Pelobacter seleniigenes DSM 18267: one gene and its partner. The main gene of each other region encodes a partner of the protein of the gene in region 2 in a complex. Links are inferred from orthologs where the notes say so. Each region holds a gene or a part of one and is shown on either strand. Other genes may lie near its edges.

Evidence for each region.
Region 1: the proteins of lplA (region 2) and gcvH are in contact, whole or in part, in a crystal structure (PDB 3A7A), measured with the Escherichia coli proteins. The link is inferred for Pelobacter seleniigenes DSM 18267 from one-to-one orthologs.

Annotation. Positions count from the first base shown.
Region 1 is NZ_JOMG01000005.1:123,738-135,711, reverse strand. What follows is about bases 5,552-8,461. They hold gcvH (glycine cleavage system protein GcvH), read right to left. Parts: upstream 7,244-8,461; coding sequence 6,860-7,243; downstream 5,552-6,859. Other genes in these bases: gcvT (glycine cleavage system aminomethyltransferase GcvT), read right to left, coding at 7,295-8,380; gcvPA (aminomethyl-transferring glycine dehydrogenase subunit GcvPA), read right to left, coding at 5,552-6,799. Outside these bases: permease-like cell division protein FtsX, read right to left, coding at 1-260; cell division ATP-binding protein FtsE, read right to left, coding at 399-1,073; pta (phosphate acetyltransferase), read right to left, coding at 1,116-2,117; N909_RS24960 (energy transducer TonB), read left to right, coding at 2,229-3,308; N909_RS0121915 (hypothetical protein), read right to left, coding at 3,356-3,808; aminomethyl-transferring glycine dehydrogenase subunit GcvPB, read right to left, coding at 3,996-5,447; more of gcvPA, read right to left, coding at 5,444-5,551; N909_RS0121890 (methylenetetrahydrofolate reductase), read right to left, coding at 8,513-9,370; N909_RS0121885 (methylenetetrahydrofolate reductase C-terminal domain-containing protein), read right to left, coding at 9,367-10,035; bifunctional methylenetetrahydrofolate dehydrogenase/methenyltetrahydrofolate cyclohydrolase FolD, read right to left, coding at 10,165-11,016; N909_RS0121875 (FmdB family zinc ribbon protein), read right to left, coding at 11,216-11,467; N909_RS0121870 (DUF167 domain-containing protein), read right to left, coding at 11,532-11,843; N909_RS0121865 (DivIVA domain-containing protein), read right to left, coding at 11,843-11,974. UniProt on the Escherichia coli protein: The glycine cleavage system catalyzes the degradation of glycine. The H protein shuttles the methylamine group of glycine from the P protein to the T protein.
Region 2 is NZ_JOMG01000002.1:886,375-898,378, reverse strand. What follows is about bases 3,501-6,440. They hold lplA (lipoate--protein ligase), read right to left. Parts: upstream 5,509-6,440; coding sequence 4,492-5,508; downstream 3,501-4,491. Other genes in these bases: N909_RS0106815 (RNA polymerase sigma factor), read left to right, coding at 6,392-6,440; N909_RS0106825 (DUF4124 domain-containing protein), read right to left, coding at 5,635-6,198; N909_RS0106835 (MFS transporter), read left to right, coding at 3,501-4,414. In the rest of the region: N909_RS0106855 (winged helix-turn-helix domain-containing protein), read right to left, coding at 1-55; N909_RS0106850 (outer membrane beta-barrel protein), read left to right, coding at 512-1,099; N909_RS0106845 (hypothetical protein), read right to left, coding at 1,243-1,614; N909_RS0106840 (DNA glycosylase AlkZ-like family protein), read left to right, coding at 1,816-2,916; more of N909_RS0106835, read left to right, coding at 3,269-3,500; more of N909_RS0106815, read left to right, coding at 6,441-7,639; N909_RS0106810 (VOC family protein), read left to right, coding at 7,729-8,148; N909_RS0106805 (DUF1428 domain-containing protein), read left to right, coding at 8,231-8,602; N909_RS0106800 (VOC family protein), read left to right, coding at 8,639-9,442; N909_RS0106795 (YciI family protein), read left to right, coding at 9,473-9,841; N909_RS0106790 (SRPBCC family protein), read left to right, coding at 9,889-10,347; N909_RS0106785 (glutathione S-transferase family protein), read left to right, coding at 10,461-11,096; N909_RS0106780 (dihydrofolate reductase family protein), read right to left, coding at 11,502-12,004. UniProt on the Escherichia coli protein: Catalyzes both the ATP-dependent activation of exogenously supplied lipoate to lipoyl-AMP and the transfer of the activated lipoyl onto the lipoyl domains of lipoate-dependent enzymes.

The DNA of each region.
Region 1 (11,974 bases), on a different replicon or contig from region 2:
GTGACTTCAGGAAAGGTTTTGATTTTCTTGATGAGTTCGGGCAGCTCCGCTGTTGCCGGCGGCGCCTTCAGATAAGCGATGACCTGAATCTCCTTGGTCCAGCGGGTTGCAAGTTGCTCCACATTAACAACAACCAGGAAAAAACTACCGACCGTTGCTAGGGCAACCGCCATGGTCAGGATCGATGCCGTGCACAGAAAGGGCCACTGCCGCATATTGCGCAGAGCCCTGAATATGAAATAGCGTATTCTTTCCAGCACTACCGGGTCCTCCGGGTGAATCTTGATGAATATTCTGGAGCCAGGTTCAAAACCACCAACCGAGTTGTTCCGTCCGGAAAGAAGCCTGTTCAGTCTCCGCGTTTATGACAAGCTGCTACTGAGATAAGACAGTGCGGATTATATCTGAAGAGGCTGCTGATCGCCAATCAGTTTTCCCTCTTCCAGAGTAATCACCCGCCGCGGAAAACGCCGATTGAGATCATGATCATGAGTGGCCAGCAACACGGTTGTTCCGCGGGCGTTGGCCCGTTTGAACAGTTCCATAATTTCCAGGGTGACCGCTTTATCGAGGTTGCCGCTCGGTTCGTCGGCAAGGAGGATCAGGGGATCGACGACCAGCGCCCTGGCAATGGCGATGCGCTGCTGTTCACCGCCGGATAATTCCAGCGGTTTGCGTTGGAGGCGATGTTCCAAACCGACTTCTTTGAGAGCCTGATAAACTTTTTTACTGACTTCAAAGCGCTTCTTCCCCTGAGCTTCCAGGGCAAAAGCAACATTTTCATACACGGTCCGACTCTGCAGCAGTTTGAAATCCTGAAAGACCACGCCTATCTTTCGGCGCAGGTAAGGGATCTGATGACTACGGATGCGGGTGACGTTCTGCCGGTCGATGAGAATTTGACCGCGGGTCGGTTTTTCAGCAGCGTAGAGCATCCGGAGAAAGGTTGTTTTCCCCGCTCCGGACGCTCCGGTAACGTAGACAAAATCCCCCTTGGGGATCTGCAAAGAAAGATCCTTGATCGCGACCGAGTCGCTGGAATATCTTTTGGTAACGTTAAATAGCTGGATCATGACTGCTCAGCGGTCGACCCTCTCTGCTGTATGCCGTAAAAATCAGCCTTGGGCCTGAACTGCGGTGATTGCGGCTACACTGACGATGTCCTCAACCGAGCACCCGCGGGACAGGTCATTCACCGGTTTTGCAAGCCCCTGAATAATCGGACCGACAGCTTCCGCTCCGGCGAACCGCTGCACCAGTTTGTAACCGATATTACCGGCATCCAGATCCGGGAAAACAAAAGTGTTGGCTTTGCCAGCGACAGACGAACCCGGTGCTTTTTTGTTGGCAACACTCGGAATCAGGGCGGCATCAGCCTGCAGCTCACCGTCGATGGCCAGTTCCGGAGCAAGCTTGCGGGCGATGTCCAGGGCTTGAATCACTTTGTTGCAATCATCATGGCTGGCGCTGCCCTTGGTCGAAAAGCTGAGCATGGCCACACGAGCCTCGGCGCCGAGGAAACTTTTGCAGCTGGCAGCAGTGCTGACGGCGATTTCAGCCAGGGCCTGGGCATCGGGATTGGGATTGACGGCACAGTCTGCAAAACACATGACCCCGTTTTCACCAAATTCAGGGGTATTGGTCACCATCAGGAAGACCGAAGAGACCGTTTTCATACCGGGAGCGGTGCCAACCACCTGAAAAGCGGCCCGCAAAACATCCCCGGTGGTATTGAAAGCGCCGGCCACAGCCCCGCCGGCAGCTCCTTTACGGACCATCATGGCGCCGAAAAAGAGGTTGTCATCAGCCGTCAACAAAGCCAGAGCCTCTTCGCGGCTGAGGCCTTTCTTCTTGCGGATCTCAACCAGTTCATCAGCGTAACCAGCAAGCAGTTCAGAAGACTTGGGATCCACCAGGGTAACCCCGTCCAGAACCACGCCCAGCTCAGCGGCCTTGGCTTTAAGGGCATCCTGATTGCCGAGCAATACGACATCGGCAAGGTTATCAGCGACAATCAGCGCCGCAGCCTGAATCATCCGGTCGTCATAGCCTTCCGGCAACACGACCGTCTGTTTGTTGGCGCGGGCTTTTGCTTTAATCTGCTCTACAAGGTGCATACGTTCCTCCTATAGAATTATCTGAAATTTATTGAGTATATTACTAACCACAGCGTATCGTTATACCCAATTGAAAAAGCAAGGGTCAATCATTTTTCCCGGCAAACGCGAATGGAACTGGCCGTTGCCGACAACTCCGGCTATAATCATCTGCCTATGAACGATTTCAACTCTTCCAGGTCGCGCAGCTCAATACGCTCTCACCTGCTTATCATTTGTCTGCTGGTTTCTCTGGTCCTGCATGTGCTGGTTGTCCTGATGCTGCCATTGATTCAAACAACCGACGATGTCCAAATCAAGCAGCATCAACCGACAATTGTGCGCCTGGTCGACATTCCTCGCAACGAAAAAAAACCTAAGCTTGAGGGATACGAACTTGATCAGGTCCCTTTCAGCCCTCCTACTCCAATACTGACGCCTCCGCCTAAAAAGGCGGAGCGGGCAGATCGCGACCAACAGGTCATCAAAGAGCAGGCTCCGTTAGCCGATGATGTCCGGGACGAGACCACGGTCAAGCCGCCGCTGCCGCAACGGCATACCGTCCGCCCCCCGCAGCCGGCCAAACCGTCAGCGCCGGTGACCGGAAGCCGCCCCTCCAGTTCGGGGATTCCACGATTGAAAGCGGACCAGGCACCACCTCAGCCGCAGCTGCCCCCTGCCCCTGAGCCGCTCGTACCGTCAACCCAAAATGAACCTGCTCAAGAAGCCGGCGTGCCGAAACCATTGCCGCCGACCGTCCCGAACTTATCGCCCGAGCAATTACTCCCGGACGCCGATACCCTTGGGAAAATCGCTGCAGGCAAACTTGGCCAGCGCAACCGGATGAAACAGCGGGATGATGTGGAAATCGGCGATACGGTATGGCTGAATCTGCAAAACGACCTGCTGGTTTCTTTTTTCCGCCGCTTCCATGATCGGGTCGAACGGGTCTGGAATTACCCGGCTGAAGCTCTTAGAAAAGAAGAACAGGGAACCCTTGAGTTGCTGATTATCGTCAACAAGGAAGGAGAACTACTCGATGTCGACCTGAAGCAGACCAGCGGTTCAGACCTGCTTGATTACGAGGCAATCCAGGCGATTTACCGGGCAGCTCCGTTTGGACCGCTATCCCGTTATTATCCACATGAACAGCTGAAAATCAGGGCCTATTTCAGCTACAACCTGACCGGGCGCTTTATTTACGGGCGCTGAGCAAAACAATCCGCCCATTCCTCCCCACTTCCGTCGAGTGACTCAATCTATTTGGGCAACACCGATTGCCGAATATCTTCGTCATCGATTTTACCGACATTACCAATGGCTTGAATCTGCTGAGTGGTCTCCGCGATCACCTGATCATAAAGCTTGAGGACGTCAGGATCAAAACCGGGCGTTTTTTCAGCAGTCCATTTAAATAACTGCATCTGCTGTAAAAAATTATTCAGGATATGGTGCATCCCGAACAACATTGCCCGGTAAATCTTCACCTTTTCCTTTTCCACTGCGGTTTCATGGCGTTTGCGGAACACATCGATCTGAAAAAACAGCAGAATGATGACCAGAGCGACCAGGATTTCATCGATCTCCAGATGTTCCAGCTGTTTCAGCAAATGGGCGAACCGGTCAAACAGGTCCAGATTGAAAAAATAAGACAGGGTGGTGAGCAGAGTCGCAAGCAGGATCCCACAAAGGGTATACGCATATCGAAACATAACTTTGGTCTTTCCCTTGGCTGAAACCGGATTCCCGGCACGCATCAGTAAAGGCAAGCGCCGGGAGAGGGGTTAACGAGGAAGGGCACGACTAAAATGGCTGGAAAGCCCATCCCCGAGGACTTTGCAAACCCTGCCGGGGACATTACACTGTCCCCGGCCTTTAATCTTCAACAATGCAAACTTGCTACATCCAGCGTAATTTCGGTTTTCGCGCCGCGGCTGCTTCATCAAGCCGCCTGACCCGGGCCCTGGTCGGAGCATTGCGCAGTTTTTCCGGTTCCTGCTCCGCTTCCCGGGCAATCGCCAGCATGGCCTCACAGAATTCATCTATGATCTGCTTGCTCTCGGTTTCCGTCGGCTCAATCATCAGCGCCCCCCGCACCACCAGGGGAAAATAAATGGTCGGTGGATGATACCCGTAATCGATCAGGCGTTTGGCAACATCCAGGGTATGACAGCCATTCCCGAGGGCAGCTTCGGAAAAAACCACCTCATGCAATGACCGCTGCGGGTTCGGCAGGTCATAGACACCTTCGAGGCGGGCACGAATATAATTGGCATTGAGGACAGCCAACTGGGTTGCACGCTTCAGCCCTTCCCCGCCCATGGCCAGGATATAGCTGTAGGCCCGGACCAGAATACCGAAGTGGCCGTAGAACGACTGCACCCGGCCAACGGACTGCGGCCGTTCATAATCGAATTTATACTGTTCCTGATCCTTAACGATGACCGGACAAGGCAAAAACGGTTCCAGTTTTTCCACCACGCCCACCGGCCCGGCACCCGGCCCGCCGCCACCATGCGGCGTGGAAAAGGTTTTATGCAGGTTGAAATGCATGACATCGATGCCGATATCCCCGGGGCGGCTGATCCCCATCAAGGCGTTGAGGTTGGCGCCGTCACAATAGACCAGACCGCCATGGGCATGGACCAGTTCGCAAATCTCCCGAATATCCTTTTCAAACAGCCCCAACGTATTCGGATTGGTCACCATCAGCGCAGCGACCTCATCATCCAACACAGCAGCCACGGCTTCCTTGCTGAGCATGCCGTCGGTCGCCACGGTGACCACTTCGAAGCCGCACAAGGCGGCCGAGGCCGGATTGGTCCCATGGGCAGTGTCTGGAATAATGACCTTATGGCGCTTTTGGCCATTGGCCTCATGCCAGGCTCGAATCATCAGCATACCGGTGAATTCGCCCTGGGCTCCGGCAGCCGGTTGCAAGGTGAGGCAGGGGAAGCCGGAGACTTCACCGAGCGCCTGCTGAAGCTGATACATCAGCTCCAAGGCCCCCTGATTCAAAGCTTCCGGAGTCTGGGGGTGGATTCCGGCAAACCCGGGCAACCGGGCAGCGGCTTCGTTGACTTTGGGATTGTATTTCATGGTACAACTGCCAAGGGGATAAAAACCGCTGTCAACGCCGTAATTCCAACTGGAAAGCCGGGTATAATGGCGGACGACATCGACTTCCGACAGCTCCGGGAAACCCTCAATCTCATCCCTGAGCAAATTTTCCTGCGGAGTTGCGGAAGGAACATCAAGCTCGGAGATGCTGTAGCCGATTCGATCGGGCTGGGACTGCTCAAAGAGCAGTTTTTCATCAAGAACCAGACCGCGCCCATCAGTATTCATCATGCCTGACCTCCTGCCAGAGCATTGACCAGACGATCAATCTGCTCACGGCTGTTCTGTTCCGTCACACAAACCAGCAATCCGTTGGGCAGTTCGGGAAAATCCCGGCCCAAGGCAATCCCGGCCAGGATTTGTTCCTGCTCCAGGCGAGTTTTCAATGCCGCAACCGGTTCCGGGCAGAGCACGACAAATTCATTGAAGTGCTCCCCAGCAAAAGCGATTTCGAAGCCGTCAAGCGCGGCGATCTGGGACTTGGCATAGGCCGCCTTGGCATAATTCACCTGAGCCAGCTTGCGTAACCCCTGCTTGCCGTGCAGGGCCAGATAAATACCCACCATCAGGGTGCACATCCCCTGATTGGAACAGATATTCGAGGTGGCCTTTTCCCGACGGATATGCTGCTCCCGGGTCGCCAGGGTCAGAACAAAACCGCGCTTGCCATCCAGGTCGACGGTCTCGCCAACCAGCCGGCCGGGCAAAGCTCGCATATCTCTGTTTTTAACGGCAAAAAAACCAATCCCCGGACCACCGTAAGAAAGGGGTATCCCGAAACTTTGTCCTTCACCGACCACTACATCGGCACCAAGTTCGCCGGGAGATTTAAACAGGGCCAACGCGAGCGGTTCCGCGACGGCGGCGATAAGCCGTGCGCCGGCAGCGGCAGTCACCTTCGCGATCGCAGCAAGGTCTTCGATCTGTCCGAAATAGTTAGGATATCCTGCGACAACGGCGGCCACGCTGTCATCGACCATCGACTCCAGTGCTTTCAGATCGGTATGACCAGCGGCCACCGGAACCTGGACCAGTTCCACATCAAGGTACTGGCAATAGGTTGCGACAGTTTGTCGATACTGCGGGTTAAGCGCCCCGGAAAGCAGGATCCGATGCCTTTTCCGCCCGGTCCGGACAGCCAGCAGCACGGCCTCAGCACAAGCCGAAGCGCCGTCATACATAGAGGCATTGGCCACATCCATCCCGGTCAATTGGCAGATCATGGTCTGGAATTCGAATATCGCCTGCAAGGTGCCTTGGCTTATTTCCGGCTGATACGGAGTATAGGCAGTATAGAACTCACTCCGGCTCACCAGATGATCAACCACGGCCGGACTGAAATGATTGTAGGCCCCGCCACCGAGGAACGTATCCCACTGGTCCGAGCAGGCATTTTTGGCAGCCAGCGTCCTCAGCAGCGCCATCGCTTCCGCTTCTGATTTTGCGGCCGGCAGATTCAAGTCACGCTGAAGTCGACAGTTCTGCGGAATACCGGAAAACAGTTCATCGATTGAGCCGACCCCGATAGTATCCAGCATATTTTGGATCTCGGCATCGGTATGAGGAAGGTAACGCATGGCCACCCCTTAAGGTAATGGATTAACTATTAAACAAAAAGCGCCCGTTAAACAGGCGCCTTGTCTCTATTCTTGCTCGATAAATTCCTGGTAGGCATCGGCGTCCATGAGATCGTCCAGTTCACCCGGATCGGTCAGCTTCAGCCTGACTAGCCAGCCATCATCGTAAGGAGAGCTATTGATGATCTCCGGTTCGTTAGGGAGTTCATCATTAATTTCGACGACCTCCCCACTGACTGGCGCATAAATATCGGAAACGGCCTTGACTGATTCGACAACGCCAAAACTTTTCCCAGCTTCCAGATCATCGCCGACTTCAGGCAGTTCGACAAAGACCACATCACCAAGCTGTTCCTGGGCAAAGTCTGTTATCCCGATGGTTACGATATCATCTTCGACCAGGACCCATTCGTGTTCTTCCGTGTACTTCAAATCATCAGGAAAATCCATCACATCCTCCTCAAAAGTAAAAAGAGGCCCTCTCAGGGCAGTTGTTTTGGTTTAGACAAACGGCAAGGCCGTCCTCGTTGTTGTGACTGTCTTTTTTCGAATACCGATGGACAAAGGTTCTGTCGACTCGGCAACGGCGGTCTCAATCAGGGCCAGCGCAATACCTTTTTTCAAACTTGGCGACATAGTCCCACTGGTCACATAGCCAACCTGACGATCCCGGCAAAACACCGGATAACCATCCCGCGGCACCCCATTCTCGGTCAGGGCTAAAGCAACCAGTTGCCGCTTCAATCCGACATCCTTGGCCTTTTGCAAAGCATTTCGACCGCAGAAATCCCCTTTATCCAGTTTGGTTATCCAACCCAGCCGGGCCTCAAGAGGAAGGATCTCCGCGTTGATCTCATGGCCATACAAGGCATAGCCCTTTTCCAGCCGTAGGGTATCGCGCGCGCCCAAACCGACCGGTACCAATCCTGCCGATTGCCCGGCAGCGCTCAAAGCCTGCCATAGCTGCACCCCATCGTCGGCAGCGCAGTACAGCTCAAAGCCATCCTCACCGGTATAGCCGGTCCGTGAAACAAGCATCTCCAGACCCGCGACCTGCCCCTGCACAAAATGATAATATTTGAGCGCGCTCAACTTGATATCTGTGAGCTGCTGCAGAATTTTTTCCGCCGCCGGCCCCTGCAGTGCCAGTTGGGCATAATCCCGGCTATTGTCGACCAAGACCACATCCCCTATCCCGCTGTCAGCTTGCAAGCTCTGCAGCCAGGAAAAATCCTTATCGGTATTGGCGGCATTGACACAGAGAAGAAAACTCTCCGCTCCTTTGCGATAGAGGGTCAGATCATCAACAACCCCGCCATCCCGGTAACAGAGTGCGGTATACTGGACCTGCCCGTCAACCAGCTTGCTCAGGTCATTGGTGGTGGCATACTGCAAAAACTCGAACGCCTGCGGGCCACTGACCTCAATCTCCCCCATATGAGAGACATCGAACAGTCCTGCGGCCTGGCGTACCGCCAGATGTTCGGCAATGACCCCGCTATACTGTACCGGCATTTCCCATCCGCCAAACTCTACCATACGGGCACCAAGGTGATGGTGCAACTCGTTGAGCGGTGTTTTTTTCATACACAGGCTCCTTGTCGGTCATTTTGTCAGGCCTGGGACAATGTTGTCGCCCGCCGGCGGCCATGCCGACGCAACAGTTCAAAAACAGCTAACGGTCAAAGACCCGTTGGAAACCTCTCGGCCGCACTACATTTAGTCGGCCAATATTGCCGGAATCAAATCCTCGCGACCGAATGTCATCAGATGGACTCCTTGGCAAAACTGACGCGCCCAAAAGACCGCCTCGCGAGCAAAACTCACCCCTTCGGCCAACGGATCGGATGCCACCTCAAGGCGTTTTAACAGATCGGGCGGCACCTGTATACCAGGAATGTGCCTGTTCAAAAATTCGCCAACCTTGACATTCTTAATCAGGACCACCCCGAGGATCACCGGGACGCGATAATTTGCCAGAAATCCCATAAATTTTTCAAGCTGATTATGTTCGAATACGGCCTGAGTCTGAAAAAATTGCGCCCCGCAGGAAATTTTCTTAACGATTTTCAACAGGGCCGGTTCCATGGGCTGTGCAGCAGGCGCCGCAGAGGCACCGACAAAAAAGTGCGGTGCTGATTGCAAACGGCTGCCGCCCATGTCTATTCCGGACTGCAGCTGCTGAATACCACGGAGCAACTGGACGGAATCAAGGTCAAACACCGGTCGGGCGCCGGGATGGTCGCCGAAACGGGGATGATCACCAGACAGGACCAGCAGATTTTCAATGCCGAGCGCTGCAGCACCGAGCAGATCGGCTTGCAAGGCGATGCGATTGCGGTCCCGGCAGGTCACCTGCAGCACCGGTTCATGACCGCGCTCCAGAAGAATTCGCGCCAGCGCCAGAGGAGCCATCCGCATACGGGCACCCTGATTGTCCGTCAGATTGACTGCATCGACCCTTTCCAGGGCCTCAGCCTTGCGCAGGATCGCCTCAGGATCCGCCCCTTTCGGCGGTGCGAGTTCAGCAGTAATGACGAACTCGCCGACCTGTAATTTTGTGCCAAGTCGGCTCATTCGTCTCCCCCTGCCGAGGGAGTTTTGCGCAGTTGGTGCTGGCCCGGTTTAAACTTTCGGCTCCAGTCTTTCGGAGGGACCACCAAGCTGAAAATGGTTTGCTCACGGCCTTGCAAACGTTGATAAATACGCACCCAAGCGCACTCCCGATCGTGATCGGTTTCGCACTGCCCGTCCGCCATGCCCCCACAGGGGCCGTTCAAAAGGCCTTTGGCACAGGTTGTCACCGGGCAGATCCCGGCGCTTTCGTTGAGAAGACAATCCCCGCACAAAGAACATTTCTCTTCAAACTGCCCATAGCGGCGCACATTGCCGAGAAACATCGGATCAACTCCGGTTAAGACGACTTTATCAGTACAGTCCGATATTGATTGAGCACCGGCGCCGCAAGCTAACACCAGTAACACATCCGCCTCCTCCACCTGCCCGTGAAAACGACGCAGCTCACGCGCCGCCCGCATGATGTGGCAGGCTTCGTTCAGGACCATGCTCCCGGTCACCTCATGCCCCTGCGTCTCCAACCATTCCTGAAAGGCGAAGACCTCTTCCTCTCCTCCGATCTTGCACACCGTGGCACAAGAACCGCAACCGATCAGAAAAACCCGGTCATCGGGGCGCAGCAACTCTTTCAACCGCTGACGATCTTTGGGAGCGCTGACAATCATGCAGACCCGTCCTTTCAACTGTCTGTCGAAAGTGCCAGGAAGGTTCAGGGCGGCAGGGGCAAAAATTAACCGAATCTTTGAACCGTTGCTTTTCAGGGGTGGAGACCCCGCGGTTTTTACCCCACCTGATTAGCGGGCAACCCGCCGTTTGGCACTTTCGACAGTGTTATAGAGCAACATGGTAATGGTCATAGGACCGACGCCGCCGGGAACCGGAGTGATCGCTGCGGCCCGCTCACAAGCGGCGGCAAATTCAACATCCCCAACCAGTTTTTTGTCACCAACCCGATTAACCCCGACATCGATGACCACGGCACCAGGCTTGATCCACTCTCCTTTGATCATCTCCGGCCTGCCGACCGCAGCGATGACGACATCGGCAGCAGCGACTTTTTGCGCCAGGTCAACAGTCCGCGAATGGCAGATTGTCACTGTCGCATGCTCAGCCAGACACATCAGGGCAACCGGTTTTCCGACAATATTGGACCGGCCGACGACCACGACTTCTTTCCCTTTCAGTTCGACACCGGTCCGTTCGAGCATTTTCATGACGCCATAGGGCGTACAAGGCTGAAAGAGCGGGTTGCCGGTTACCAAGCGCCCGACATTATAGGGATGAAATCCGTCGACATCTTTGGCCGGTGAGATCGCTTCCAACACTTTGCCCTCATCAATATGATCCGGTAAAGGCAGCTGAACCAGGATCCCGTCGATCCGCTCGTCGCCATTCAACTGTGCGATCAAATTCAGCAGCTCGACCTCACTGGTCGTTGCCGGCAATTTATGCTCAACAGAAAAAATCCCTGCTGCGGCACAAGCTTTTTCTTTCATTGAGACATAGACACGGCTGGCGGGATCTTCCCCGACCAACACCACGGCCAGTCCTGGGGTCACGCCCTGCTCAATCAACGAGCGGGTATCATCGGCAATCTCCTGTCGCATATCGGCTGCGATCGCTTTGCCGTCAATAATTTTTGCCACTTCATCCTCCTGAAATTCCTGCTGTTTGTTCATTGCTATCGACACGGCCCATAGAAAAGGCCATAAAGTTCAGACTATACGAAAGCAACCTGGGTTTGTAAAGTCGCCAAGATCGCCAAAATGCGCGGAGCGGCATAAAAAAATCCCCGCCGGAATTTTCTCCCGGCGGGGATTGAATCAATGGGTCGAACTTGAATGACTAACTATTGACGGCCTTCGGACAGGACGCACAGGCTTCGCCCCCGCCTCCGGCAGCAGACGGACAGGTACCCTTCTGGGAATAACCCTGATCGTACCAACCGCCGCCCTTCAGGGCAAAGGCACTTTGCGAAATTTGTTTTTTAACCGTTCCACCACACTCCCGACAGGTCTCCACCGGAGCGTCGGAAAACTTTTGCCGGACCTCAAAACGAGCTCCGCAATCAGTACACTGATATTCGTACAAGGGCATGACTTAATCCTCCTAAAAATGATCCCGAACAATCATTTATGTTAATAAAATAGCTAAATCTCTGTCAAGAAGCATGTGCCAGAATCGGTTCGATCACCGCGCGGACGAGTGCTGAATCAACATCGAGAATTAAAAACCTCTTTTGCCGCGATTTTTGCCCGGCCACAAGAGCGACCCGTCCTTTGCCAACCCCCAGAAGTTTGGCCAGGAAATCACGGCAGCTTTTATTGGCGGCCCCTTCCACGGGCGGCGAGGTCAGGCGGATTTTAAGACAGTCGCCCTGGAGTCCGACCAGCTCATTGCGGCTGGCCCGCGGCTGAACCAGAATGTTGACCACAACCCCTTCGGCATGCGGCTGAAACCAGGATGCGTTCATCAGGGGTCCAGAGAACCATCAATGGAGTCGTCAATCTCTTCCGGACTGAAACGGGTCTGCAGCAGACGGCGTTGCTCCTGTTCTTCAATCGGCAGCATATCCATATTCAGCAGGTGCAGATGGTTTTCAAT
Region 2 (12,004 bases):
AATTCCCAAGCCGGTCGTCATCCTCAACCAGCAGGATTTGTTTTCGTTGTGTCATGGTTTTCTGATCCGGATCTCTGTGAGTTCGAGTCACGAGTTCTGTCACAGTCAAAGCCGCGCGCGATGACTTGACAGCGCTCACAACAAAAGAATGTCAGCGCCTGGTAACAGGACGGTGGATTGGCCATCAATGATAATGGAGTCGGCTATCTTCAGCAAGTCAGCTTCACGCCCTGGGTCCGGAAGTCACAGGATGATTGCCTTTGCCATGTTTGTGGATGTCAATCTGTATAGCATGAATGAGCCTGATAAAATCCGTGGAATTTTTGTATCCGATTGTAGGTTTTTGTAGGAACGAGGACGCTCCCAGGGGCACGGGGAGTTTTACAAAATCTTACAATTGAATACATAAAATCCACAGCTTGAAAAAATAGCCTACCGTAATGTTCTGCATCAATAACGGGCTTCCAAAACGGAACGCACTCAATATTGACGCAAGCAAAAGGAGACAATGATGAAAAGTGTGAAATACCTGGTTATGGTGGGGCTGGTACTGACAATCGCCGTTAGTACCGCCCAAGCGGATGGGACTGGAAACGGGTTCTATGCCGGAGCCGCGGTTGTCGGTTCCGGGTTCGTGCTCGACAGTGGGGACAATACCGATAAATTGGATGGCGATTCCAAAGTATCTGGCGGGGTCTATGCCGGTTATAAACACAGGATTATCAAAGGGATGTTTGCTGCTGGAGAAGTTTTTTATCACGATACCGCAGCGGACAAGAAATTTTCCGATGGCGACAAAATGGAGCTTGACCCGCAATATGGGCTTAAGTTCCACCTGGGCTATGAGTGGGACAGCTGGTCCGTGTACGGGATTTTGGGCGCTGCCCACCTGGGCTACGATGTGACTCAAAATGGAGAGCATAAAGATGACGGGAGCTTCCAGGCACTATTTGGCGGTGGTGCCGGCTATCAGTTCAATGAGAAGATTTCCACCAATCTGGAAATAACGACCACCGGCGAAGAGGTTGATATTGCCGGAGATGACGACAGAACGCTTGGTCTACTCACCATGCGGCTAGGAGTCAGTTATCATTTTTAATTGGGTGAGCCGGTTTTTGAAAGAGCTGCTTACCAAGTTTATCAAGCCAGGCAGGAAAAGTTTTTTTCCTGCCTGGCAAACTTCATGAGTCAGGGAATTAAGATTGCTTTTGATCTTCTGCCGTTTCAGGGAGCGGCCGCTTGTTACTCCGCTTCTTTCTGCAGTTCCCGGTAGCGCAAGCCATGGATGGTATTCTCAATCCCGGATTGCCGGTTGGCCGGGTCGGTATGATAATGATAGTTGCTGGTTCCTAACGTGGTCAGGGTTGTCCCGTAGATCTTCAAGTCTTTATCCTCAGCCGGGGAAACGCCGAAATCCTGACAGACTGTCTCATATTCCGTTCGAGACAAAGGCTTTTTGGGAATACTGTTGAAGCGGCGCATATGCGCAATAAATTCTTGCGGGTCCTCAACCGTAAAGCAGCGGTACCATTTTTCTGGTTCAGTGGTGTGATAGCCGGATTCCACAAACCGTCCTTCAGCCGTTTTCTCCATCGTTGTCCAGACTGTAGCCATGTCGTCCTCCTTTGATCGAATTAAAAAATTATCCATGCATTCTACATGTTTGTGGTGAGATTTAAAGAGATATCTGGTAGACAGAAGGAGACGAGCCCCAGCCGGGGAGAGGCAATTTTCATTGGCCATCCGGATGCGCGGTAAGCGGGTCAAGTCCATCGCAGGGTTTCCTCCCGGCCACGAGCGCCGTTGGAGTAAGCAATGGGCCCGATGACAAAAACCATGTCAGGAAAAAATATGCATATCACTCTTGCTCAGCTCAGATGGCACCGGCTCATGAGGTCAGGTCTGATAACTCCGTTCGCCTCAGCAGAGGACTGCGCAGAAGCACTCATTGGAGTGCAGGCGCAAATGTCACGCGCTGCTGCTCTTGCCATTGCAGCCAGGATCGCCGGTGATTTTTCTTTCCGGAAATTCGAAGAGTTGCTGTACCGGCAACGTTCTCTTGTCCGCACATGGGGACAGCGGAACACCCTGCATACCTTTCGCTCAGCAGATTGGCCCAATCTGGTTGCGGCGCTTGGTTCCCGGCGCTCCTGGGCGCACGGAAAGTTTCTTGAAAACGGCGGCTCTGCGGTTGATTGCGAGCGGTTGATTGCAGCTATCGGCAAAACCCTGCAAGGGAGACCGCCGCTCACGCGGGAGGCGATTGCCGGGCAGACCGGAATGGAGGCATCGGGCTGGGGCGGACTTCTTATTGACGCTGCTTATCGGGGCCTGCTTTGCGATGCCGGAGCGCGGCGGTTTGCTCATGGCATGCACTGGCTGCCCAGGCGCATGGAGCAACCGGACCCAAAAACCGCCAGCATCGCTTTGATGCGTCGTTACCTGCGTAACTATGGGCCAGCACGGCCTGCGGATGCCGCCTTCTGGTTTGGGGAAAAAGTGGCCGTGGTCAAGCAATGGCTGGCCAGCTTGGACCTGATAGAAGTCGTGTGCGAAAAGACTCCACTTGTCGCCCTCCGTGAGGACAAAAATGAGCTGACCTCGCTTGCTCCGCCACGCTCCACGCAGGGTTGGCCAATTGTCATGCTGTATCGCTTCGATCCTCTCCTGCTGGCCCACAAGGGCAAAGACTGGATCGTTCCGGCCCAACACTATGGCAAGGTCTGGACGGCCGGCGGGCATGTCTCGGGGGTCATTTTACAGAAAGGGGTCGCAGTGGCCACCTGGCAGTATCAAAAAAGTGCGGGTCGATATGGCATTACCCTTGCGCCGTTCTCAAAAACAAAAATCTCCCAACGGATCCAAGAAAAAGTTGAGCAGCAGGAAAAATTTCTGGGAAAATTCTTTCTTCAGTGATCATTCTGTGGGGCAAAGCGCTTTACCTGGGAAATCCAGCGCAATGGTCCGCAGGCGCCACAGTTTCAGGGCGCACTTTTTTGCGCCCGCGATATTTTTTGCTATGAAGGAACAGACTCGGCATTTTTCCCGGTGCAATGGCGAGAGACTCAATGCTGACAGGCCAGCTGCACAAAAAACAGGTGAATAGAAAGAGTCTTTTTCTCTTTTTTTTACGTGGATTAGTGGGGTAATGTCAAAAACTTGAAATTCATCTGCCCTGCTCGGGTGATGTGCGTTGGTTAACCGTTCCTCCTTTGTTTCCTGCAGAAAGTCAGATATTGTGCCCCCACAGACATTTAAAAGAAATGAAGTGTTCGTCCTGTCAATCGCCCACCTTGCTCATGATACGTTTTCCGCGATCCTGGCGCCGCTCCTGCCGCTTTTGATTGCGAAGCTCGGCATGTCGCTTTCGGTGACGGCTTTTCTCGATATTACCCGGCGCATTCCGGCACTCTTCAATCCGTTTTTGGGTGTCCTGGTCGAGCGTACCGGCAGCAAGTACATTGTCATCTTCACACCGGCGATCACGGCACTCAGCATGGGCTTCGTCGGCCTGGCCAACTCGACGGTGATCTTGTTTATCCTGCTGTTTGTCGCCGGGGTCTCGGCGGCGCTGTTTCATGTCCCTTCCCCGGTGATGGTTAAGAATGTGGCGGGCAATCGAGTCGGTACCGGAATGAGTTTTTTCATGGTCGGTGGGGAACTGGCGAGAACTCTCGGCCCGATGTTGGTTATTGCCGCAGTCTCCGCTTGGGGACTGGAAGGGATTTATCGACTGATCCCCTTGGGGCTACTGGCTTCTCTGGTCCTGTATCTCAAACTGCGCAATTATCAGAGCCCGCAGCACCTGAGCAAACCTAAAGAAAAAGGGGATACCCGCAAGATTCTGAAACAACACCGGTTTTTTTTTATTGCCCTGGCTGGCTTCATCCTGTTTCAGGCGGTGGCAAAGAGCGCCCTGACCCTGTATTTGCCGGTTTACCTGACCGGGCAGGGCAGTTCCTTGTGGTATGCGGGTATTTCCTTATCTGTCTTGCAGTTTTTCGGCGTGGTCGGGACGTTCTGCGCCGGGAATCTCTCCGATCGCATCGGCCGGCGCAAAACCCTGCTGCTCTCCAGCGTTGCAACGGTCCTTTTTATGGGGCTGTTTGTCTGGAGTAACAATATTATCCCATTGGCTGTGCTGGGACTGTTCCTGCTTGCTTCAGGACCGGTTCTGCTGGCCAAGACCCAGGATATCGCAACGAATATGCCGACTTTTATGAACAGCATGTACATGTTCATTAATTTCGGTGTCAGCTCGGTGGCGGTTTTTGCTGTCGGTCTGCTCGGGGACAAGCTCGGGCTGCAGACGACTTATATCATTGCAGCGTTCTTCTGCCTTGGGACTATCCCGCTGGCCTGGCTGGTGACCCTGGAACAGGGCCAGGAGACTCCCCCGGAGTTTCCCGGCTGAAGATTCCTCATATTGTTGCTGAGTCGGTACCGCTCAGGACATGACCTGCCCTGGCAATTGCCTTGCGGCGCTTTGTTTCAGGCAAATTGCTTTGTTAACCATTGCTGAGTGGTCGCAAGCTGAGCCTGGTACTGCGGGTAGCTGTGCAGCAGTTTTTCTATACAGGATGACACGCTTGCGGACTGGTATTGCAGGCCGTGCAGCGCTTCCGCAAAACGTTCCATCGGCAAGGGATCGAGCATGTCGGTGTAAATGGTGGCCTGCTGAATCGTGCCTCGCTCCACGTTGAGTAACATTTCAACCCCGCCCCAATCAAAACGCTCGTCCAAAGAGTGCGTAAACGGAGGAGTGCTGCCGAAATTCCATTCCCAACTGCATTGGCGGGCAAATTTTTCCTTGAAGTCCGGCAGGTTCGCGAAGTGCTCTGGAGTGATGAATTCGGTTGTGACCGCGACCTGATAGTAATCCTGATAGGCCTGGCTGATTGCTGCGCTCACTGTTTGATGGCTAAGATCAGGAACCAGCGTGTTCAGATTGACAACTCGTGATCTGATGGAGGCAATTCCCTTGGCCTGTAACTTCTTCGGGTCGGGGTTGAGATAGTCGGCCAAACGGTTCAGGTCGGCGTTCAGCAGCAGGGTGCCGTGGTGGAATCCTCGGTCAGGAGTTTCCCGATAGGCCGAACCGGAAAACTTGCGCAGGCCGGTTTCATCTTCGATCACCAGGTCGTTACGGCCGTTGGCCTGCCCCGCGATCCCCAGCTTTTCCAAAGCGTTCAGGACGATTTGGGTCGATACGCTTTTATCATATTCGGGCTTGCCGGCCATGAAGGTAAAGCAGCTGTTGCCCAGATCATGAAAGACCGCCCCGCCACCGGTCTGGCGGCGGGCAAGTTTCACCCCGTCCTGCTCCATGCGTTCGGTATTGCATTCTCGCCAGGGGTTCTGCGCCCGGCCGATCACCACGGTGTCGGCGTTTTGCCACAAGAACAGGACGCGCTGGTCGGCCGGCATGGAACGGAAAATAATATCTTCAACGGTCAGGTTGAACCAGGGATCGGTCGAATCGGAAATGAGGATACGGGTTTTGTTCATCGTTTACTCGCTGCAAGTTGTAGGGATTATTCTGTCGTTTAGAGAATCATAGCCGTATTCGGTTTTAAAGGTAAACGGGGGAAAGACATTTTGCTCGGACGGCGGGGCCGGGTCGGCACGATGTCTTTACCTGCTGGTTCGGTTCAGCTCTTGAATCTGTTTTTCCAAATCATTCTGGTTTTGTTTAAGCAGGGTCAGTTCGGCCCGGATCGCCTTGATTTTATCCCTGGCTATGAAGTTTTTATTGCGCAGCTCCATTTGCAGAGCTTTGATTTCCGTCAAAATCCTCTGCTCCTGGAGTTTCCCATAGGACGTGTTTCTGTTGTACCTGCTCAATTGCTTGTTCAAAAGATCCACTTTCTGTTCATAGTCCTGTTGAATCGCAGCCATCGATGCCGTGGTTTCATTGATTTCTTTTTCCTTCATGGAGATTTCACTGTCGAGGATTTCAGCATTGAATCTGAGTCTTATCAAGTCGCGTTTTTGCGCAGCGTTCGGTCCATCATCCGTTCCGGTTTGATGGGTCGGTTTTTCAGCAAATTCAATCACCGACATCTCTTCGCTGTTTGAGCTGCAGGGCCTGTCGGAGTAAATGGTTTTGCCGTTGACTGTGCAGGAATAGATCGCAGGTTCGGATGTGCCCGCCATGAGGAAAAGAAAGAGGGTTGTCACTGCCGCTGTTTTTAGCATGAAACTTTCATTCGCTATTGAGCAGGTCGTAGGTCTGCTGATGGCCCATGGGTGAAATCACTTTGCCATCATAAGCTGGTGTTTCGGCACAAATCAAATGATCGTCAAGTCTGTCCATCGTTCCCCGTCTTTCCTCTCATACGGAAAACGCCCCCTTCTTGACGCTGGTGACCACCAATTTATACACTGCAATATGACCTCTCTTTTCGTTGAACAACGCATTACAGCGATCTTTCGCCATGAATCGCGGCGGGTACTGGCCACTTTGATTCGCCTGTTGCATGGTAACTTCGATCTCGCCGAGGATGCCCTGCAGGAGGCCTTTATAGCGGCATTGTCACAGTGGCAGCACGAGGGTATCCCAGACAATCCAGGGGCTTGGCTGGTGTCTACCGGTCGATTTAAAGCTATTGACCGGATACGTAAAAGCACACGCCTTGATAACTTTCTTAAAGAGCTTGCCCAAACTCTGGAAATAGAATCACACGCTCAACAGTCGGAAGATGACGAAGAGATAGAAGACGACCGGCTGCGGCTGATTTTTACCTGCTGTCACCCCAGTCTCGCCATGGAGGCGCGCGTCGCACTGACCCTGCGGGAAGTGTGCGGCTTGACCACCGAGGCTATTGCCGCGGCGTTTCTGGTGCCGGTGCCGACGCTGGCGCAACGCATTGTCAGGGCGAAAAACAAAATCCGCGATGCGGGCATTCCTTATGAAGTGCCCGAGCCCGAAGCGCTGCCAGAACGCCTGGACGCCGTGTTATCGGTTATTTACCTGGTTTTTAACGAAGGTTACACGGCCTCCAGTGGTGCACAGCTTACCCAGAGAGACCTCTCGGCAGAGGCCATTCGTTTAGTAAAGCTCTTGCAAGAGTTATTGCCCAATGCCGAGGTTACCGGCCTGTTGGCTCTGATGCTGTTACACGATGCCAGACGTGACGGACGCACCAGCACCAGCGGCGATCTGATTCCCCTGGAAGCACAAGATCGCACCCGGTGGAATAGGGCCCAGATCCGCGAAGGCTGTGATCTGGTGGTAAAGGCCCTGCGGTCTGGCCCGCCTGGCGTGTATACCCTGCAAGCGGCCATTGCCGCCGTCCATGCCGAAGCGCGGACGGCGGAAGAGACCGACTGGGCGGAAATCACTGGCCTTTATGATGTTCTGCGGCGAGTCAATCCCTCCCCAATCGTGGAACTCAACCGCGCCGTTGCCCTGGCCATGCGTGACGGGCCGGAAGCCGGCCTGCAGGCCATTGATAAACTCATGAATCACAAGGAGTTACAGCGTTACCATCTTTTATACGCCGCGCGCGCCGACCTGTTCCGCCGTCTCGGTCAATCACAGGACGCCATTCACTGTTATCAACAGGCCCTGGATCTGGCACAGCAGGAGCCCGAAAGGCGGTTTCTGCAGCAGCGATTGGCATCACTTCAAAAATAAATTTTAGAGACTGTCGAAACTGCTGTCTGGCCGACGACTATTGGGTGACAACACCTTATCACTGACCCGATACCAAGGAGTATTCAGCGATGACAGCCATGATTTTTGTCAACTTACCCGTCACCAATCTCAACACATCAATGGCCTTTTACCAGGCTCTTGGTTTCGAGAACAACCCCCAATTCACTGACCAGACCGCCGCCTGCATGGTGTGGAGTGAAGCAATTCATGTCATGTTGCTCACCCATGATAAATGGCGCCATTTTACCGATCGCCCAATTCCACCTGCCAACACCAGTGAGGTGATGCTCGCTTTGTTGATGAGTAGCCGTGAGGCCGTCGATACCATGCTGCAGAGCGCTGCTGACAAGGGCGGAACCGCCGATATCAATCCTGTCCAGGACTTGGGATTTATGTACGGCCGGGCCTTGGCGGATCCCGACGGCCACATATGGGAAGCAACGTGGATGGATCCAACGGCGATGCCCGCGGAAGAGAAGAACCGGTAAAAAATTCTCTGTCCTGTCGATCTTCAGCGGGAATCAACGCCGAAAAGGTGAAACCACTCACGAACGATTTGAGGAGCTGAACATGAGTTATATCGATGGATTTGTCCTAGCCGTACCCAAAATCAAGAAAGACGCCTTTATCGAGCACGCGGGTATTGCCGACGCCGCCTTTATGGAGTGGGGCGCCACCCGTATTCTCGAATGCTGGGAAGACGATGTCCCGGATGGCAAAATCACCGACTTTCGCCGGGCGGTACAGGCAGAGGAAGGAGAAGCCGTGGTATTCTCCTGGATAGAATGGCCCGACAAAGCGACCCGCGATGCCGGTATGGAGAAAATGGTGGCAGCTATGAAAACCGACTCTCGCATCAGCCCGGAGAAAAACCCCATGCCCTTTGACGGCATGCGCATAATCTTCGGGGGCTTTGTGCCGGTAGTGAAGCTCGAAAAATGATCGCCTGCCATCCACTGACAAAAGTGAGGAAAAAACATGCCCAATCAACACGGCGAATTTATCTGGTACGAATTATTAACCGACCATAGCGACAGTGCGGTGCGGTTTTACAACGCAATTCTTGGCTGGCAGGCGACCGACAGCGGCCAGCCCGGAATAGATTACCGGATTTTCCACGCCCGGGATGAGGACAGCGGAGAATCCCACGCTGTCGGTGGCCTGATGCAACTCACCGAAGAAATGCGTCAGGGTGGCGCCAAGCCGGTATGGCTGGGTTATATCGGCGTGGACGATGTCGATCAGACGGTTGGCAATATCATTGCTGCCGGTGGCGGCGTGCAAATGCCTGCAACGGATATTCCCAACGTCGGCCGCATCGCCATGATAACCGATCCTCACGGCGCTCCGTTTTACGTCATGCGGGGTATCAGCAACAAAACCAGCCTGGCTTTTGCCTCGGACAAACCCCGCGTCGGGCACTGTGCCTGGAATGAACTCGTCACCCCCGATCCTGAAGCAGCCAAAGCATTTTATTTCACTGAATTTGGCTGGAGCAAAGAGGGCGAAATGGATATGGGGCCGCTGGGGCGTTACGAATTTATCCGCCATAACGGGATCATCGGTGCCCTCATGCCCAAACCGGAAGCGCTGCCGATACCGCTGTGGCACTACTATTTCCGTTGCGCTGACATCGACGATGCCTGCAAGGCCATGACCGCCAACGGCGGACAAATCCTGCATGGCCCCGATGAAATCCCCGGCGGGGACTTTATCGTCAAGGGCTTCGATCCGCAGGGAGCGCTGTTCGCCCTGGTTGGCCCAAAAAAACAGCCGGCTTAAAAAATCGACTATGACGTGGGGAATAAAACTATGAAATACCTATGCCTCGTTTATTACGACGAAAAGAAAATGCAGCAACTTTCCCAACAAGAGTGGGACAGCCTTAACCGGGAGTGCATGGAATGCGTGGCCGGTTTAAACAAAGGCGGTCATTTTCTCGATGGTGCGCCACTGTTATCCACGGATACCGCAACCACCCTGCGCATGCGCGATAACAAAGCGCTGGTGACCGATGGTCCCTTCGCAGAGACAAAAGAGCAACTGGCGGGGTTTTATATGCTGGAAGCGCGGGATATGAATGAGGCGATTCGTCTGGCAGAGAAAATTCCGCCGGCGCGCTATGGCTGCGTGGAAATCCGCCCGGTGCGGGAATTGATGGAGCAGGGCAACAGCCGTTGATCACTGACAAATCGACACACAACTCACTGAATAGATAGGAGATAATTATGTCTAATGAAACCGGTACAGTTCGGCTACACCGTGTACTGCCCGCCCCGGTGGAGCGGGTCTACAAAGCGTTCACCGACAAGCAGGCGCTGGAATACTGGCTGCCGCCCTACGGTTTTACCGGCACCATCCATGAAGCGGATATCCGCGAGGGTGGCGGTTATCGCATGTCTTTCACCAATTTCGGCACTGGCAGCAGTCATTCGTTTACCGTTGAGTATGTCGAAATGGTGCCCAACAAACGCATCCACCATACAGATCGTTTTGACGATGCCAACCTGTCTGGTGAAATGCAAGTCACCATTGACTTTAAAGCGGTGTCCTGTGGCACGGAAATAAACATTGTCCAGGCAGGTATTCCAGCGCTGATTCCTGTCGAGGCCTGTTACCTGGGCTGGCAGGAATCACTGGAACAGCTTGCCCGGTTGGTGGGTCCGAATATTCCTGATCATGAATAAAATTATCGATGATGGAATTTTCCCCTGAATTCATGACGTTGTTGGCGAGTTGAACCCATCATTGGTCATCGCAGGTGGACAGTCAACCCGATACCGAGGGGAAAGGAGAGAGCATGACCGAGTTGATTATCTGGACTCTTGACTGGGTACCCGAAGGCCCACGAGGTTTTGTGCGCGATTTGAGGCTACGATGGGCCTGCGAGGAAGCTGAACTCCCATACCAGGTCCAGACGGTTCCGTTCGATGGCCGCGAAACCAATCATCTCGCGCAGCAGCCTTTTGGACAGGTTCCCTTCCTGACCGACGGAGACTTACAGATATTCGAAAGTGGTGCAGGCTTGCTGCACCTGGCCCGAAAATCCGACCAGCTGATGCCGCGCGATCCCGTTGGTGAAGCGCATACCCTGCAATGGGTTATTGCCGCACTCAACTCGATTGAGGTGGTCACCATACCTTGGTGGTTTCTGAAGGTATCCGGTAACGAGGACAATAGTCTTGCCGGCTGGATGGACATGCGCCTCCAGCAACTGGAGAATGTTCTACGCGAGCGAGATTGGCTTGCGGCAGATCGCTTCACTGTCGCGGACCTGCTGATGGCAGATGTATTACGTGTATCGAAGGTCCGCGCGTTCGGCAACCGCCCGGCGACCGAAGCCTATGTAGCGCGCATAACCGATCGTCCCGCATTTAAAAAGGCTTACGCCGATCAGATCGCACATTTCGAGGCGGCCGACGGGAAGCGGGTATAAGCGATATTCCGGTCACGCAGCAAGGCACCATGTCCGACAGTTGAACGGTCAAAAGGCCAGAAATTCAACGCAAGGCTATTGTGGAAGCCAATCCCGATAACAATACCGTGACTTTGCCTTCAAAAGGCAGAGGGGGAAGAAATCCGCTGGGCTTATCGCTCCTTCGGGCACCGTTAAAAATCATTGGAGATTTATTCAGATCTCTCGATCGAGGTAATTAGTTGGCATCCGGAAACTCGGGATAGCAACGCATAAATTTTCAGATTGGAAACGAGCAATTTTACGTTGTGGCAAGGAAATCAAGGGGTTGCGCGGAGGCGTAGTCCTTTACGCCGCACAAGAAAACCCGCAGATTGACACCGCCACAGTGGAAAAGGGCCGTTTCCGGATGAAAACTTAATTAGCTCATATTTTTCTTGTGATGTCATAACGCAATTCAACCATGCTCGACCCCATCTGACGAACGGATATCAGCTGTAAAACAGGACTTAATGCAGCCCGCGGAAATAACGGTTTGCCTTTACCCAGAGTGACTGACCCAATTTGAACAATCAACTCATCCAATAATCCAGCATCGTAAAATTGACCGGCCAGGTCGCCGCCTCCCACTATCCAAATGTTCTTATTGTCCGCAGCTTGCCGCATTTCCTGATGAACCTCTTTTACATCGCCGCTGACAAAGCGGATATTAGCACCGTCAATAGATGGCAATTTACGGCTGGAAAAAATCCACGTGGGTTGGGTATACGGCCACGGCTCTCCGGCTTCTTCCGCCACTTTTTCCGCATTGCGCAGCATCCACTCATAGGTCGCTGAGCCCATCGCCAATGCACCAACCTCGGCAATGAATTCCGGGTAACTGGAATCCCCCAGTTCACCCAGTGAGAAAAGCCACTCGAGCGAATCAT